3 regions of the Bradyrhizobium sp. DN3 genome follow, and region 1 is predicted to be linked to each of the others. Evidence: riboswitches for the same ligand, from Rfam matches in the RefSeq annotation. Region 1 holds a riboswitch; each other region holds the start of a gene.
The links. Region 1 has a riboswitch for cobalamin ahead of AAE027_RS20690 (energy-coupling factor ABC transporter permease). Riboswitches for the same ligand answer to the same signal wherever they lie in the genome.
Positions count from the first base shown of each region.

Region 2: linked by a shared signal. The riboswitch ahead of AAE027_RS32635 (TonB-dependent receptor) and the one ahead of AAE027_RS20690 (energy-coupling factor ABC transporter permease) in region 1 are both predicted to bind cobalamin.
Region 3: linked by a shared signal. The riboswitch ahead of metE (5-methyltetrahydropteroyltriglutamate--homocysteine S-methyltransferase) and the one ahead of AAE027_RS20690 (energy-coupling factor ABC transporter permease) in region 1 are both predicted to bind cobalamin.

Region 1 is NZ_JAULLN010000013.1:192,515-198,111, reverse strand. Features, by position in the region: gene cbiE (precorrin-6y C5,15-methyltransferase (decarboxylating) subunit CbiE) at 1-288, shown strand, start outside; gene AAE027_RS20710 (cobalamin biosynthesis protein) at 285-653, shown strand; gene cobM (precorrin-4 C(11)-methyltransferase) at 650-1,432, shown strand; gene AAE027_RS20700 (cobyrinic acid a,c-diamide synthase CobB) at 1,432-2,742, shown strand; gene cobA (uroporphyrinogen-III C-methyltransferase) at 2,739-3,470, shown strand; cobalamin riboswitch at 3,516-3,735, shown strand; gene AAE027_RS20690 (energy-coupling factor ABC transporter permease) at 3,773-4,450, shown strand; gene cobF (precorrin-6A synthase (deacetylating)) at 4,497-5,246, shown strand; gene cobT (nicotinate-nucleotide--dimethylbenzimidazole phosphoribosyltransferase) at 5,257-5,597, shown strand, end outside.
Region 2 is NZ_JAULLN010000030.1:611-6,207, reverse strand. Features, by position in the region: partial or broken gene AAE027_RS32655 (adenylate/guanylate cyclase domain-containing protein) at 1-1,654, shown strand, start outside; gene AAE027_RS32650 (hypothetical protein) at 1,777-1,953, shown strand; gene AAE027_RS32645 (hypothetical protein) at 2,106-2,315, shown strand; gene AAE027_RS32640 (hypothetical protein) at 2,467-2,724, shown strand; cobalamin riboswitch at 2,814-3,028, shown strand; partial or broken gene AAE027_RS32635 (TonB-dependent receptor) at 3,229-5,379, shown strand; gene AAE027_RS32630 (hypothetical protein) at 5,441-5,597, shown strand, end outside.
Region 3 is NZ_JAULLN010000020.1:131,536-137,132, reverse strand. Features, by position in the region: gene AAE027_RS27305 (hypothetical protein) at 485-667, shown strand; gene AAE027_RS27300 (nodulate formation efficiency C protein) at 1,219-2,046, opposite strand; cobalamin riboswitch at 3,036-3,238, shown strand; gene metE (5-methyltetrahydropteroyltriglutamate--homocysteine S-methyltransferase) at 3,341-5,597, shown strand, end outside.

The DNA.
Region 1 (5,597 bases):
ACGGGGAATGCGCCCGAAGCTCTGGCTGCGCTGGAAGCGCCCGATGCGGTCTTCATCGGCGGTGGTCTCGATAGCGCGATGTTCGATGTGATCTGGTCCCGACTAGCTTCGGGTGTGCGCCTGGTTGCACATTCAGTCACGCTGGAGACGGAGGCGCTGCTCGGCGAGTTGCAGCAGCACCACGGCGGCGAGCTGATGCGCGTCGAGATCGCGCATGCCGGCCCGCTCGGCCGCTACCGGTCCTGGGAGGCGGCACGTCCGGTGGTGCAGTGGAGTGTGGTCCGATGAAAGTTGCCGGGCTCGGATTCAAGCGCGACGCTACGCTGGCTTCGCTGCGTGAGGCGCTGCTGGCGGCCGGCGGTTTTGAAGGCCTTTCTGCCGTGGCGACCGTCAGCGATAAGGCCGAGGCCGAAGCACTGAAGCAGCTCGCGCGCGAATGCGGTGTGCCGATCAGAGCCGTCCCGGCCGAATCGCTGGCCGGCATCGACACCCCGACGCAGTCGAAGCTTATTGCGGAAAAGTTCGCGACGGGATCGATCGCTGAAGCGGCGGCGCTCGCAGCGGCCGGCCCTCGCGCGCGGCTGATTGCGACGCGGGCGGTCTCGCAGGATCGCACCGCGACCGCGGCGATCGCTGAAGGAGACGGCGCATGACGGTGCATTTCATCGGCGCAGGCCCTGGCGCTGCCGACCTCCTGACGTTGCGTGGACGCGATCTGATCGCGGCCTGTCCGGTCTGCCTCTATGCCGGTTCCCTTGTCCCTGCGGGCGTGCTGGCGCATTGCCCGCCTGGCGCGCACATCGTCAACACCGCGCCGCTGTCGCTTGACGAGATCATCGCGGAGATCGCCGCCGCGCATGCGGACGGCAAGGATGTCGCGCGGCTGCATTCCGGCGATCTCTCGATCTGGTCGGCGATGGGCGAGCAGCTCCGCCGCCTGCGCGCGCTCGGCATTCCCTATTCGGTGACGCCGGGCGTTCCGTCCTTCTCGGCTGCTGCTGCCGCATTGGAGACCGAGTTGACGCTACCTGGTCTCGCCCAGACCGTGGTGCTGACGCGCACCCCGGGCCGGGCCAGCGCGATGCCTGAGGGCGAGAAGCTTGCGGCGTTCGCCGCGACCGGCGCGGTGCTCGCGATCCACCTGTCGATCCATCTGCTCGACAAGGTCGTTGCCGAGCTGTCGCCCCATTACGGCGCGGACTGTCCGGTCGCCATCGTCTGGCGCGCGAGCTGGCCGGACCAGCGCATCGTGCGCGCGACGCTCGGCACGCTCGATGCGGCTGTGGGCAGCGAGATGGAGCGGACCGCGCTGATCCTGGTCGGCAGGACGCTTGGCGCCGCGGATTTTGACGAGAGCCGCCTCTATGCCGCCGATTACGACCGCCGCTATCGGCCGGTCGGCGCCGAGCCGCGCTTTCCGGAGGCGTCGTGATGGCGGCAAGCCTCGTCATCTCCGCACCTGCCTCCGGCGTCGGCAAGACCACGCTGACGCTGGCGCTCGCGCGCGCCTGGCGCAATCGCGGATTGAACGTGCAGTGCTTCAAGAGCGGGCCCGACTACATCGATCCCGCCTTCCACGCCGCCGCCACGGGACGCGCCTCCGTCAATATCGATAGCTGGGCGATGGACAGCGCAGCAATCGCGCATCTCGTCAGCCGCGGCGCGAATGCCGATGTCGTGCTCGCCGAGGGTTCGATGGGCCTGTTCGATGGTGTTGCCGCACGCGGCGCCTCCGGCACCGGTGCGACCGCCGACATCGCGGAGATGCTGGGCTGGCCGGTGCTGCTGGTGATCGATCCCTCTGGCCAAGCGCAGACCGCGGCGGCGATCGCCGCGGGTCTTCGTGACTATCGCGCCGGGGTGCATCTTGCCGGCGTCGTGCTCAATCGTGTCGCCAGCCCGCGCCACGAAGATCTCGTGCGGCGCGCGCTGAACGATGCCGGCATCGCCGTGTTCGGCGCGCTGCCGCGCCATGCCGAGATCAGCCTGCCGAAGCGCCATCTCGGCCTGGTGCAGGCCGAGGAGCAGGCCGAGATCGGCAAGCTGATCGACGAGGCCGCGCGCTTCGTTGCCGAGCATGTTGATCTCGAGGGGGTGCTGCGAGCGGCAGCCAGCTGGTCGCCGCAACCCGCGGCGAGCGGCCTGAACGTGACGCCGCCTGGCCAACGCATCGCGCTGGCCCGCGATGCGGCGTTCTCTTTCGTCTATCCGCATATGCTGGAAGCTTGGCGCGCGGCCGGCGCCGAGATCTCGACATTCTCGCCGTTGGCCGATGAAGCGCCTGACGCAAGCGCCGATGTCTGCTGGCTGCCCGGCGGCTATCCCGAGCTTCATGCCGGCAAGATTGCGGCTAGTGCACGCTTTCGCAGCGGCTTGCGCACCTTTGCCGAAACGCGCCCGGTGCACGGCGAATGCGGAGGCTATATGGTGTTGGGAATCGCTTTGACCGACGCCGACGGCGTGCGCCATGAGATGGCGGGGTTGCTCGGCCTGGAGACCAGCTTTGCCAAGCGCCGCATGCATCTCGGCTATCGTCTCGCCGAACTGGCCGCACCGATGCCGGGGCATCAGGTCGGCGCACGCCTGCGCGGCCACGAGTTCCATTATTCGACGATCATCGCCCAGCCCGACACGCCGCTGGCCGTGGTTCACGATGCAACCGGCACGGTCATTGCCGAGACCGGCTCGCGGCGCGGCCAAGCTACCGGCACGTTCTTCCATCTGATCGCGGAGGACCGGTGAGCGGTTTTGTTTCTTTCGTCTCCGCCGGCCCCGGCGATCCAGAACTCCTCACGGTGAAGGGGACTGCGCGGCTGCGCGAGGCCGACGTCGTGCTCTATGACGATCTTGCCTCCGGCGCGATCCTCGATCTCGCTCGTCCCGGCGCCAACCTCGTCGCGGTGGGGAAACGGGCAGGGCGGCCCTCGACCAAGCAGCACCATGTCAACCGCCTGCTCGTCGATTATGCCGCAACCGGCGCGCGGGTGGTGCGGCTGAAGTCGGGCGACGCCGGCATTTTCGGCCGGCTCGAGGAGGAGCTGGAGACGCTGCGCGAGGCCGGCATCGGCTACGAGATCATTCCCGGCGTCACCTCCGCCTGCGTTGCTGCCGCGCAAGCCGGCATCCCCCTGACCCGGCGCCACACCTCGCGGCGGGTGCAGTTCGTGACCGGTGCCGACGTCACAGGCGAACTGCCGCCAAACCTGAATTGGGCAGCGCTCGCAGATCCCGAGGCAACCACCGTGGTCTATATGGGTCGGCGCACCTTTCCGGCGCTTGCCGCAAAATTGATCGACCATGGCCTCGCCGCAGATACGCCGGCGCTGTTTGCGGAATCACTCGGCCGTTCCGACGAGCGGCTGGTCCGCACCACGATTGCCGAGCTCGCCGAGCAGCTTGCGCGGGGCGGCGCCGCCTCGACGGCCGCCGTCATCCTGTTCGGGGCCCTAGCGGGAGACGATCCGTCATGATGGCCGCCGTCGCCCTTCGCCACTTGACGCCCGGCTCGCGAAAGGGGCACACAGGAGAGGCATGGTGCTCGACGCGGCGCAAAGCGCCGGAGCATAATCGGGAATGGGGATGGGCGGACCCAATTGCGGCGCTCAAAACCCCAGCCGCCCCCGCGACTGTAAGCGGTGAGGGGCTCCGATCAGCCACTGGGCCGCAAGGCTCGGGAAGGCCGGAGAACCCCAGTGAACCGCGAGCCAGGAGACCGGCCCTGCACGATTTGAGGCCAAGGCCGTCGGGTGTGACGGCAGGAAGGATCTGAACCATGCATATCGAACCAGGGATCGTGACGGGCGCCAAGCTCGTGTTGAGTTACGCAACCGGCATCGCCGCAGGCGGCGTTGCCTTGAAACTCGCGGTCGAGACCGTGCGCGAGCAGGGCATCGGCTCGTTCGCGACGCGCACGCTCGCCACCACCGGCCTCGTCTTCACTTTCTTCCAGGTGCTGCCGCACTTCCCGGTCGGCGTCTCTGAGGTGCACTTCATCCTCGGCTCGACCTTGTTCCTGCTGTTCGGTGCTGCGCCCGCCGCCTTCGGCCTTGCGTTCGGCTTGCTGCTCCAGGGCGTCTTCTTCGTGCCGACCGACCTGCCGCAATATGGCATGAACGTCACCACGCTTCTGGTGCCGCTGTTTGCGATCCAGGCGCTGGCGACGCGGATCATTCCGCGCAACACGGCTTACGTCGATCTGCAATACCGCCAGGCGCTGGCGCTCTCGACCGCCTATCAGTCCGGCATCGTCGCCTGGGTGGCGTTCTGGGCGCTGTATGGCTCCGGCTTCGGCGCGACCAATCTCGCCAATATCGCGACGTTTGCAGCATCCTATGCGCTGGTCATCGTGATCGAGCCGCTCGCCGATCTCGCCGTGCTGGCGCTGGCGAAATGGCTGCGTGGCGTCACCGCGCCCGGCCTCGTCACGCCGCGCCTGCATAACGCCGCTTAAGAGACAAGCGAACGGGCGGCCGGCGCGGCCGCCCTTCGCGCTCGCGATGCTCACGCTTTCCCTGATAGGCATCGGTTGCGGCGATCCCGGGCAGCTCACGCGCGCCGCGATCCAAGCCATCAACGCCGCCGATCTCGTCCTGATCCCGCGCAAGGGGACGGCGAAATCCGATCTTGCGGATCTGCGGCGGACGATCTGCGCGGACGTGCTCACCAGCGAGAGCACGCGCATCGCCGAGTTCGACTTGCCGGTGCGTGACGCGACTGAGGCGGACTACCGCAAGGGCGTGGACGATTGGCACGATGCGGTGGCCGCGACCTGGTCGCAAACGATCGCAAATCATCTCGCCGGCGAGGGCAAGGTTGCGCTGCTGATCTGGGGCGATCCTTCGCTCTACGACTCCTCGCTGCGCATTGCGCGGCGGCTCGATCCCTTGCCTGATATCGAGGTCGTGCCTGGCATCACCTCGATCCAGGCGCTGTGCGCGGCGCATGCGCTGCCGCTCAACGACATCGGCGAGCCGTTCCTGGTCACGACGGGGCGGCGCTTGCGCGAAGGCGGCTGGCCGCAGGGCACCGATACCGTGGTGGTGATGCTCGACGGCGGCACGGCGTTCCAGTCGCTCGATCCCGCCGGGCTTCAGATCTGGTGGGGCGCCTATCTCGGCATGCCCGATCAGATCGTCATGTCCGGCGCGCTGGCTGAGGTCGGTCCGCGCATCGTCGCGTTGCGGCAGGAGGCGCGCGAGCGGCATGGCTGGATCATGGACAGCTACATTCTCAAGCGCACGCGTTAAGCGAGGCAGCATGCTCCCCGAATGGGTCTACCAACAGTGTCCCGAGATCTCCGCGCATCATCGCGAGGCAGCCATCGCGCGTCAGGCGCAACTGACAAAGCCGACCGGCGCGCTCGGCCGGCTCGAGCAGCTCGCGATCGAGCTTGCGGGCCTGCAAGCGACGGAATCTCCTCGTGCCGCGCGCGTGCCGATCATCGTCTTCGCCGGTGATCACGGCATCGTCGCGCAGGGCGTGTCGGCCTATCCGCAAGCCGTGACGATTGCGATGATGGCGAATTTTGCCTCCGGCGGCGCCGCGATCTCGGTGCTGGCGCGCGAGCTTGGCTCCAGCCTGGAGGTGGTCGACGCCGG
Region 2 (5,597 bases), on a different contig from region 1:
TCCTGTCGATGGTGATGTCGAGCAAGGTCGGCGTCCTCCTGGACGAGCTGACCAACCGCTACATCCCGGCCTACAGCCATCTGGCGCGCGCCAACATCCGCTCGCTGGAGCGTGCGCTGGCGCTGCGGCGCATGGTCATGACCAAGATGCAGTCGCCGTCGGACGAGGAGGCCTATGCGGCGCGCGTGCGCGAGTTCGAGCAGACCGACCGCAGGATCGAGGAGGAGGCCGAGAGCGCACGCACGCTCATCAACGCCATCATCAACGATCCCAGGACACCGTCCGACAATGCTGCCCTGGCGCGGATCGAGCTCCGCATCGAGACCGCCGTCACTGAGCTGCGCCGCGATCTGACCGAGGACCACGCAAAGCTGGCCAAGCAGGTCGATGCCAGACAGATGGCGGAGGCCCGCGGCACGCTGGAGCACATCGACGTGCTGCGCGACCAGTTCAATCAGAAGATCGATGCGATCCGCGCCGACATGCTGACGCAGGTTTTCTTCAGCACGTCGCAGGTGATCAGCCACCAGCACCAGGCGATCATCGTATCGGGCATCGTGACCTTGCTCGCAGCGATCGTTGGATTTGCCTTTGCGCTCCTGGTGAGTAGCGGCATCACGCGCCCGGTGCGGCTGCTGCTCGCCGGCACCCGCGAGGTCGAGGCGGGCCGGTTCGACAAGCCCATTACCGTCTCCACCCAGGATGAGATCGGCGAGCTTGCCGCGGCCTTCAACCGCATGATCGAGCAGCTCCGGCACAACGAGCGCATCCGTGAGACCTTCGGCCGCTACATCGACCCGAAGGTGGTGCAGGGCCTGATTGACCGGCCGGAGGTCGCCATCGACGGCCAGCGCCGGGTCATGACCATCATGTTCTGCGACATGAGCGGCTTCACCTCGATGAGCGAGGGCGTGACCCCGCGCGGTCTCGTCAAGGTGATGAACCACTATTTCACGGTGATGTCCGGCCCCATCCGCAGCAATCGCGGCATCATCGACAAATATATCGGCGATGCCATCATGTCTTATTGGGGCCCGCCCTTCATCGAGGAGGACGAGCAGGCGATGCTCGCCGGCCTTGCCGCCATCGAGATGGCCGATCAGGTGCCCGCGCTCCAGAAGCAGCTGCCGGATCTGCTCGGCATCCGCGCCATGCCGGCGCCGTGCGATCTGCGCATCGGCATCGCCACCGGCGAGGTCCTGACCGGCAGCATCGGCTCCGAGCTGATGATGAGCTTTACCGTGATGGGTGACGCCGTGAACCTCGCCTCGCGGCTGGAGGCCGCCAACAAGGCCTACGGCACCCGCATCCTGATCTCGCAAGCAACGGCGGATGCGATCGGCCACAGCTCGAACTGCGTGAGATCGATCGGCTCGCGGTCGCGGGGCAGCGCGCACCGCAAGCTGTTTTCGAGGTGATGGGCAGGGCCGGCGCACTCACCGATGCGCAAGCGCGCCTGCGCACGCTCTATGCCGAAGGTCTCGACGCCTATCGCGCCGGGCATTTCGACGATGCCCGCGCCGCGTTCAACGCCGCGCTCGAAGCGGTCCCCGGCGACGGTCCCTCGCGTACGCTGCTCGGCCGCATCGCGCAGTTCGAGGTCAACCCGCCGGACGTGGGTTGGGACGGCGCCTGGCGGCTGGAGCAAAAATAGCGGTGCCTGCCGTCCGGCGTCGCCGACCGGAAAAAACGATTCTACTCCATAACGATGTTCGCCGTGACCTATTTCCCGGGCTTAGGCTCGACGTCCCTGAGGCGTCAGATGGGGACACGCCGATGACACACCTTGAGGACAGGCTCGAACGGTTCGAGACGCTCTCCGCCGAGTGCGAGCTGATCGCCAAGCTCGCCACCGACAGCACCAAGCGCGAGTTCTATCTGAAGCTCGCCGAGCAGTACCGCCAGCTGGCAGTGGATATGCGGCAGGCGATCGCGACCAGCGCTGCTGCTTGAGGCCGACTGCAATCCGTTCTTAACATTTGGCGCGCATTCTCAGACGCATGCGGGCGTCGCTGATTGGCGATGGCTCGCGGTGGGAAGGCCGGGGCTCGTTGCGATGCAGCGCGCCTCGCGAGTGTCACTTGCCATGTTTGACGGGCAATCCCATGCGCCTCGTTGCAGTGATCATATTCGCGCTCATGACGGCGGCCTGCGATCAGGAGCAGGACATCACCGGCTCGACGTCGACCTGCCCGATGCGAAACTACAGCTACAATCCTCGCGACATGAACCAGTGCGTCAGCGCCTGCAAGTCATGCGATCACGGCACCACGGTCACCTGCACGACCTCCTGCACCCTCAAGGGGGCTCGCTGAGTTCTTGATGCGTGCGAAGGTCGGGAGCGACGCACCCAAAGTCGCTGACGACGCGCCAAAAGACAGGAGGCCGTCGGCGGTGCCCAGGCACCGGAACGATTCACTTGGATCAATCATTGAAGGAAGCGGGCAAGACGTGGAGTCCGATTGAATGGGTATGCTCGATCCCGGCCGGCTCCTGGTGTCGTGCTCGCATTGCGACGCTTGGCCGATGGCTGCCAACGTCAAACGTTCAAGCTGGTCGGCATTCCCGCGTGAGGTCCGTTTCGTGTGTTCGCGCTGCCGCCGCGAGGAGACAGCGATCGTCTCTGCCTCCGGCGAACTAACGCCGATCAAGCGCATCGATGTTCCGCCACGCGACGTCGCCGTCGCTTGGGCGCAGGCCCAGCGCCCGCGAGGGCGGACGTAGCTGCTGGGCCTCTGCTTGCGGGACGCACCGGTAGCGGCGAGTTGTCGCTGCCAGATGCAACCAGCCGATTGACTCCCGGGCTGCACGACTCGTAAAAGATCCACGACGGTTCTCCTCACGGAGATCAAAAGGGAACGTGGTGCGAGATTTTCCCAACGCTGGGATCTTCTCAATGCCATGGCTGCCCCCGCAACTGTAAGCGGCGAATCTCTCGTCCTATGCCACTGGGAATCTCGGTCCTGGGAAGGCGACGGAGAGGTCACGACCCGCGAGCCAGGAGACCTGCCGTCAGCCGTGGTCACACGCGAAGATGTCGGTCGGGGAGTACAGACATTAGCTTCACCGGAGCGATTGATCGCTCCGTCGTGAAACCTCGTTCGCTGTGACGTGCCACTGACGTCCTGCCGAGGTTTTATTCGCATGTCTTCCGTTTCCGCCGCCGTCCGGTGCCGTCGCACGGCCTGGCTGGCGTCCAGCTTCATCATTCCCGTTGTTGTCTTCAATATGAGGGGCGCCCGCGCCCAGACTGCCGCCGAGCAGTTGCCACCGGTCGAAGTGACCAGGCCCGACGATCAGAACCGCACGCGTGCCAGGGCGACCAGCGATGGCGACACGGGGAGGCGCCGGGCGATGCCGAACGGCGCGCCGACACGGACCGGCTCGTCCGGCTCTGGCGGCGAGGCGGCCAGCAACAATGGAGGCATCGTCGGCGCCGCCACGAGCGTCATCACGGCCGCCGACATCGCCCATGCGCCGTCGCAGACGCTTGCCGAGATCATCTCGACGCAAGTACCGGGCGCCCAGATCACGACGTTCTATGGCGGTCCGATCGGCGCCAAGACCAGTGTCGACCTGCGCGGCTTCGGCGCGTTCGCAACCGCCAACACGCTGGTGCTGGTCAACGGACGACGGCTGAACGACATCGACATGGCGCAGGTGGACCTTGCTACCATCCCGCTCAATTCCATCGAGCGTATCGAGATCACGCGCGGCAATTCCGGTGCGGTGCTCTATGGGGACAATGCGGTCGGCGGCGTCATCAACATCGCCACCAAGAACGGCGTCGGCGGACCGCCCATGGCCGCGCGCATCGAGGCCGGCTTCGGCTAGTTCAACACCAGGCTCGGCAACGTCTCGACATCGCTCAATTCCGGTCCGTGGTCGACCTCGTTTTACGGCAATACCGTCAAGACCGATGGCTATCGCGACAACAATCGCTATTCCCAGGAGAACGGTATCGGCAATCTGAACTACACGACGCCGGGGTTGACTGCTTTCCTGACCGTGACCAGCGACAATCAGGAACTGCGACTGCCGGGGGGCCGCACCGTCGATCCCTCGATCGGCCTCGACGAGCTCGCGACTAACCGGAAGGGGACCAGCACGCCCTTCAACTATGCTAACCAGCAAGGTATTGGCGCGACAGCGGGCTTCACAAAAACCCTGGTGAACGGCGTCGATCTCATCGTCGACGGCGGCATGCGCGACAAGAGGCAGCAGAGTGCATTCTTCTCCAGTCCGACGCCGGCGCCCGCCTTGTTCACCTCGACCTATGTCGAGGCCGATCTGACGACATGGTCGATCACGCCGCGGCTCAGCGTGAAGAGCCTTCTGTTCGGAATGCCGTCCCAGCTCTTGACCGGCATCGACTATTACGATGCGAGCTTTCAGCAGAACCGCGGCGCCGGCCAGGGTCTCGCCGCCTGGCACAATTACGACCTCAGGCAGCAGACCGTTGCGGGCTATTTTCAGCACACATTGGGTGTGACGCCCACGACCGACGTTTCCTATGGCGCGCGGGTGCAGACCATCAGTCTGTCGGCACGCGACAATTTTGATCCGACGGCTCCGTTCAACGCCGACATCGGCGCGCTCCCGCTCAGGAGCGACGAGACCCAATATGCGCTGCACCTCGGTGCCGAGCATCGCCTCAACGACATGGTCTCGCTGTTCGGCCGCGCCGCGCGGGCGTTTCGCACGCCTGACGTCGACGAGCGGGTGTCGTCGGGACCCTCATTCGACCCCTTCTTCAATCCGCTGCCGCAAACGTTCCAGCTCAAGACCCAGACCTCGCAGGATGTCGAGGCTGGGCTGCGTATCAAGGGAGGCGGTCTTCAGATGCAGAGCAGTCTCTATCTGATGGACCTCGCTAACGAGATCCATTTCAATCCAATCCTGTTCTACAACACCAATCTCGATCCGACCCGCCGTTTCGGCTCGGAGACCAGTGTCTCCTATCGCGTCAATGACGCTCTGCTCTTGCGCGCCGGCACGGCTTATACGAGGGCTGTCTTCCGCGAAGGCGTCTGGGCCGGCAATGACGTGCCGCTGGTCTCGCGCTACACCGCGAGTGCGGGTGTCACCTGGAACATCTGGCAGAACTATGTCGTGCTCGATGCCACCGCGCGGTTCTGGAGCGAGCGTCGCATGGACAACGACCAGGCCGGAACTCAGAAGCCGATTCCTGCCAATGGCACGATCGACTTCAAGCTCAGTGGTCGATATGAGCGGTACTTCTGGTCGCTCAGCGTCAACAATTTGCTGAACGCGCTCTACTACGACTATGCAGTCGCAAGCACCTTTACCGACGGTCGCTTCAGCGCCTATCCGCTGCCCGGCCGCAGCTATCTGCTCAAGGCCGGCGCCACGTTCTGACGTCGATGGGGCTGTCACACGTCCCCAAATGGTCTAGAATTCGAATAGAAGGAGATCACTTATGGCTCTCAGCATCCAGCCGTCTCACGCCGATCGCCTGCTGCTTCATCCGGTGACGCCGCGCCTTGCGCCGATGTTCTGCTTTGCGCTGCTGACGGCGTCATGCGCGCTCGCAAGCTTCGCGCTCGCCTGTGCAACACCGTTCGCGGCCTTTGCCG
Region 3 (5,597 bases), on a different contig from region 1:
AAACCCGGAGCCCTCTTTCGTAGAGCCAGCCGGGATGGTCGTTGATGCCAATCGCATTGTGGCTTTTCGCAGCTCCGCGCTGCACCATAATCGTTCGTGGTGCAGCCGCCCCGTTCGTAACAAGGACCGGATTGTTCATAACCCAGGCGGCGCGACGGGCGGCCGCTCTTTCGTAGTACGCCTCCCCGCGGTCACAAGTGGAGGTTTACCCACCAAGCCCGGCATGAGGGCGTGCGTTTGCGCCAGGGAATTTGAAAGGGCAACCATGTCGAGCCGTGGCTTTGTCGTATACGCACCGGGCAAGCGGTAAGTCGTCCGTCTGGTCGGGCGATCGCGAGTGGCCATCGTGATGCCATTCAGTGCGAGGCATCAATCCACAACATGCGTTGGCCCATCACCGCACTCGGGCAGGTAGCTCTGGTGCGGTTTGGCCGACTCAAGCTACGCATCATTCTCAACCACCTCACTGCACAATGGGAATGAAATGGTTGCAGCCACCCGTGAATTGCCGGTCTCTTCTTACGCACTTGAAGTGGATGGCCGGCTCAGAGCCGAATTCGCAACCAGAGACGGCGCTAGGGCAGGTGGAGCAGAACTAAAGAAGCGTTTTCCGATGCTTCAAATCCGGATCTATGACGCGCAGACGAATGCGCGCGAGGAAATCTAGCGCTGACCCAAGTTCGCTCCTCGATGCCTCGCGCACGGCTCCTGGGCTCCTCGCCGGGGGCGCTCGGAAAAGGGCCGGCGCTCAGGGGGTATGCCGGCGTCGCTAACACGTCCCCGTTGCCGTCTTCATCGGTGTCGTCGCAGCATTCGATCCCGCGTGCCGCCTCGGCGTCGGCATGTTCACGCTCTTGCGGGTGCCAGTCAGTCGCGCGATGCGCGGCGCGCACGCCGGATCGGGCTTGGGCCCGAGACCCGGTCCCGTGAAGAATGGCATGGAGAGCTGGGTTCCCTCGCAGATTGGTGTCCTCTCACTGCGTGGGGTGCGCCGGAGTCAAACCAGTTCTCGCAAGCTGGCACGCGCCGCTGAGCTCGAGAGAGTCGAGCCAAATCGTGCTGCCCGACTTTTCCGATGACGGGCTGAAGGCTGCGGGAAAGGCTCGCGACTGTTGCGAAGGCGTAAACACCGCGACTTTAGAGCTGATATGTCTTGCAGTTGCTCTGAGGCGTTCGGCGCTAAAGGAGCTGCGGCGCGATCTTGCCCTGTGCGACCATTTACCGAGACGTTTCCCGCCCCTTTAACTCTCCCCGTTCCTTTGGCTCCATGCGAGTGAACCAGGAGCCAGGAGGATAGGCCGCGATACGCTCGGCAAAAGGGGATTGCGGCTCCCAATCTTGTCCTTCGCTCTTCTCGAAAGTGATGATGCCGTTGTGGGTAAAAAAACGGGGCCCTAGGATATCACAGTTTACCACAAGCAGAACGCGCCACAGATCACCTTTCTCGGTCGGCTTGTCAATCTGCTTCGGCAAGTAGTCCACTCCAACAGGTTCAACGATAGTGCAGCGGCCCTGCCGCAGAAGATTGCCGAGCTGGCCTTGCTTGGTCGTCACAAAGTTGAAGTTGGCCGGGTCATGCAGAAAGCGAAGATTTGCGTCCCTTTCGCCAGCCTCGACTTCACGGGCGATCAACGAGAGCGCCAGGGCGCGCCAGCCCAATTCCATCGGCTTTGCATAGGTCGACGCAAGTTCAATCGTCCCGTCGAGCGCGATCTTCCAAGCGATAACGTACTGTTCGTCTGATTTATTGTCCCGGTGCCTGGTCCACGAAATGAAAACATATTCATTTTGGTCAGCTCCTTCAGCGACGCCCCACATTCGAGGGACGAAGTGTGCCACCTTCGAGACGTTGGAGAGAATTTGTTCTATTGTCTCACCGTCTTGCGCTCGCCACGTTGACTTGACTCTTTCGACAGGCGCGCTGTCGTTGGCGCGAACAATGTTGCTCGTCGCAGCCAGCCCGGCCAGGCAGATCAGGAATCGACCGAGACAAAACCATAGCGCGCGTCTTCCAGACATTTTCTTCATAACCGTCGGCCTATTCATCCACACGTCGTTCCAAAGCGGGTAACCTTCAACCTGTTATGCGCGAGCGCAAGAAGTTAGCGGCGACGCAACGGGGCGACCGCCGGTCCCGCGCGAGCATGCGCTCCCCTCTATGTCGCGCGCCGCTAACTTCAGTTGCCAGCGACAGCCTCAATTTGCTGTGCTGGACATGCCCAGCAGGAGGAGACTGGGCATGCCGAGGACTTGCATTCTTCGTGCCACGTAATAGACGGCAATTCGCACCGGTTTTGTGTCCTCTTTGTCGACTTTCCGACTTGCGCACGTTTCGATGGTTCCATTCAGCCTATCCATCGCGGCTTATGCATCCTCGCACGCAGCGGGTATTCGACGGCGCAGCGGAACGCCTCGGTGCCAAGTTCCTGATGAGAATTGGGAGCACGTGTGCCGCCATTGAACCGTTTGGTTCGGTATCGTTGCCGGAATGTGGGCTTTCGATCTCTGCCATGCCTTTGGGCACTTGCGGCCAAGGGGCCATGGCGCGTTTGGCGCCTCCTTTCGGCTCCGGAATTCGAGAGCAGCCTCAGCCAACTGCGCTTTGCACTCGATGGCTAACGACGCGAAGCCGATCTTCACCGCCGAGCATTTGGAGTCGGGCTGGCACCGCAAATCAACGTGCTCGCCGGGTATGTTGCTGGCTTCGCCAGGTGTCTTGGGCCTACTCAACCCGGATCCTGTTGGTCGAGAAGGCGGCTGGATGGCGGACGTGCTCGAAGAACCGCTGGGAAGCCGGGGCTTGCATCAAATGCGTTCTGCTCGAGGCCGCAGTCCCGACCGCGCAAGCCGCATTTGTCCCTTCCACCTATCTGGCGTGCGGGCCGCGGGCAGCTCCGATGGTCATTCCGATATCGCTGATTGGAGAGCGCTTCTACATCGTCTCAACGATAGAGATGCACGGCCATTCGCGTAGCAGATGTCGCAGCATTTAGCTTGAGACAAATCTGAGAGGTTGACGGAAGAGTTCTCTTGCCGATAATCCAAGTCGTCGAGGTTCTCCGGTTTCCATTTGATCCGGAGCTAAGAGGGAAGCCGGTGAACATGCCGGCGCTGCCCCCGCAACTGTGAGCGGCGAGCCGCTGTCCAACGATGTCACTGAAGCCTGCGCGGCTTCGGGAAGGCCGGACAGCAGCGATGACCCGCGAGCCAGGAGACCTGCCCCGACAATATATTCGTCCACGGGCGGGGTGTCCCGGTGGTGCGCCAAGCAGCCGTCGCACTGCGCGACTTCCCCTGCCTGCGTCCGCCATGGCCTTTGCCCCCAACATGGGTTAACGCTATGTCTCTTCTCTCTCTTCCGGTTGCCACGCTCGGAACGCCACGCATCGGTCCCAGGCGCGAGCTCAAACTCGCTCTAGAAAGCTACTGGGCCGGAAAAAGCAGCGAACAGCAGTTGCTCGAGGACGCAGCTGGCCTGCGTGCCGCGAACTGGGCTCGTCAGAAATCTATCGGCGTCACGGTCATTCCATCGAACGATTTCTCGCTGTATGACCAGGTGCTCGACACAAGTGTCATGGTTGGCGCCATCCCGGAGATCTACGCCTCGAAAACCGAATCCGTTTCGCTCAAGACGTACTTCGCCATGGCCCGCGGTTCACAATGCGACGACCAGGGTGCGAGTTGCGGTCACGGACCGCGCGGATTTGGCGCACCCGCGCAGGAGATGACCAAGTGGTTCGATACCAACTACCACTACATGGTCCCCGAGTTTCACAGGGGACAGACTTTCAGATTGCGCTCTCGAAAGCCGATCGAGGAGTATGAGGAAGCCAAGGCCCTTGGCTTCCAGACCCGCCCTGTCCTGATCGGGCCGGTTACATTCTTGAAGCTCGGCAAGAGTGCCGATCCTGCGTTCCTGCCACTCTCACTACTGGATGATCTGATACCGGCCTATATCGAGGTTCTGCAGGAATTGGCCAAACGCGGGGCAAATTGGGTTCAGTTCGACGAGCCCTGCCTGGTTCTTGATCTGGATGAGGGGTCGCGAAAATCTTTGCTACATGCCTATGACCGGCTCGCCAAGGAGGGCCCGGCCATCAAGATCATGGTTGCCAGCTATTTCGGCGACCTCGGCGACAATCTAGACACCGCCTTGAGGCTGCCAATTGCCGGATTGCACCTCGATCTGGTTCGAGCGCCACAGTTATTGGATCAGATCATTGCCGGCGCACGAAGTGATCTCGTCATGTCGCTCGGTGTCGTCGACGGCCGGAATGTATGGCGGTCGAATTTGTCGTCGCTCCGCCAGCGGCTAGAACCCGCGATTGCGAAGCTCGGCAAGGATCGTGTACAGATCGCCCCATCCTGTTCGCTGCTTCATGTGCCGGTCGATGTTGAACTCGAGACCGGTCTCGCTTCCGACGTCAAGAGCTGGCTTGCTTTCTCGGTTCAGAAGATGCGCGAGCTTGCGATCCTGGCGCGTGCACTCGCGGGCGACCAAAATGTTGCGCCAGCCTTTGCCGAGTCGGAACGTGCCGCGACCGTCCGCCGGACTTCGCCGAAGATCCGTGATGCCAATGTCGCTGTCCGGATGAGAGCTATCGACCAGACCATGCGCCGGCGCGCCAGCACATTTGCCCGTCGTGCCGAGATCCAAAGCAATCGCTTCGGACTACCGGCTTTTCCGACCACGACGATCGGATCGTTTCCTCAGACCACAGAGGTCCGTAATGCCCGTGCGGCGCATGCGCGAGGCGCGATGAGCGACGAGCAATACGACAGGTTCCTCAAGGAGGAGACTGCGCGCGCCGTACGTTGGCAGGAGGACATCGGTCTGGACGTCCTCGTGCACGGTGAATTTGAGCGCAATGACATGGTACAGTACTTCGGCGAGCAACTCGCCGGCTTCGCATTTACCAGGAACGGATGGGTGCAATCCTACGGCTCGCGCTGCGTCAGGCCACCGATCCTGTTTGGCGATGTCTTGCGGCCGAAGCCGATCACCGTGGACTGGTGGCGCTACGCGCAATCACTAACCAGGAAGCCGATGAAGGCGATGTTGACCGGACCGGTGACGATCTTGAACTGGTCGTTTGTCCGCGATGATATTCCCAGAAGCGAGGTCTGCCGCCAGATTGCGCTCGCGATCCGAGACGAAGTCCGCGATCTCGAGAACGCTGGTGCGACCATGATCCAGATCGACGAAGCTGCACTCCGCGAAGGATTGCCGTTGCGTCGATCGGAGTGGACGGCTTATCTCGACTGGGCCGGGGATTGTTTCCGCATCTGCTCATCGGGCGTCGCCGATCAAACACAAATTCATACGCATATGTGCTACTCGGAGTTCAACGACATCATCGGTGCGATCGCTGCAATGGACGCGGATGTCATCTCGATCGAGACGTCGCGCTCGAAAATGGAACTACTCGACGCGTTCAGGAACTACGAATATCCAAATCAGATCGGGCCGGGCGTGTACGACATCCACTCTCCCCGCGTTCCCGAGACAGGCGAAATGAAGGAGCTGATGGCGTTGGCTCGGACACGGCTGCGGGATTCGCAGCTCTGGGTCAATCCGGACTGCGGCCTGAAGACTC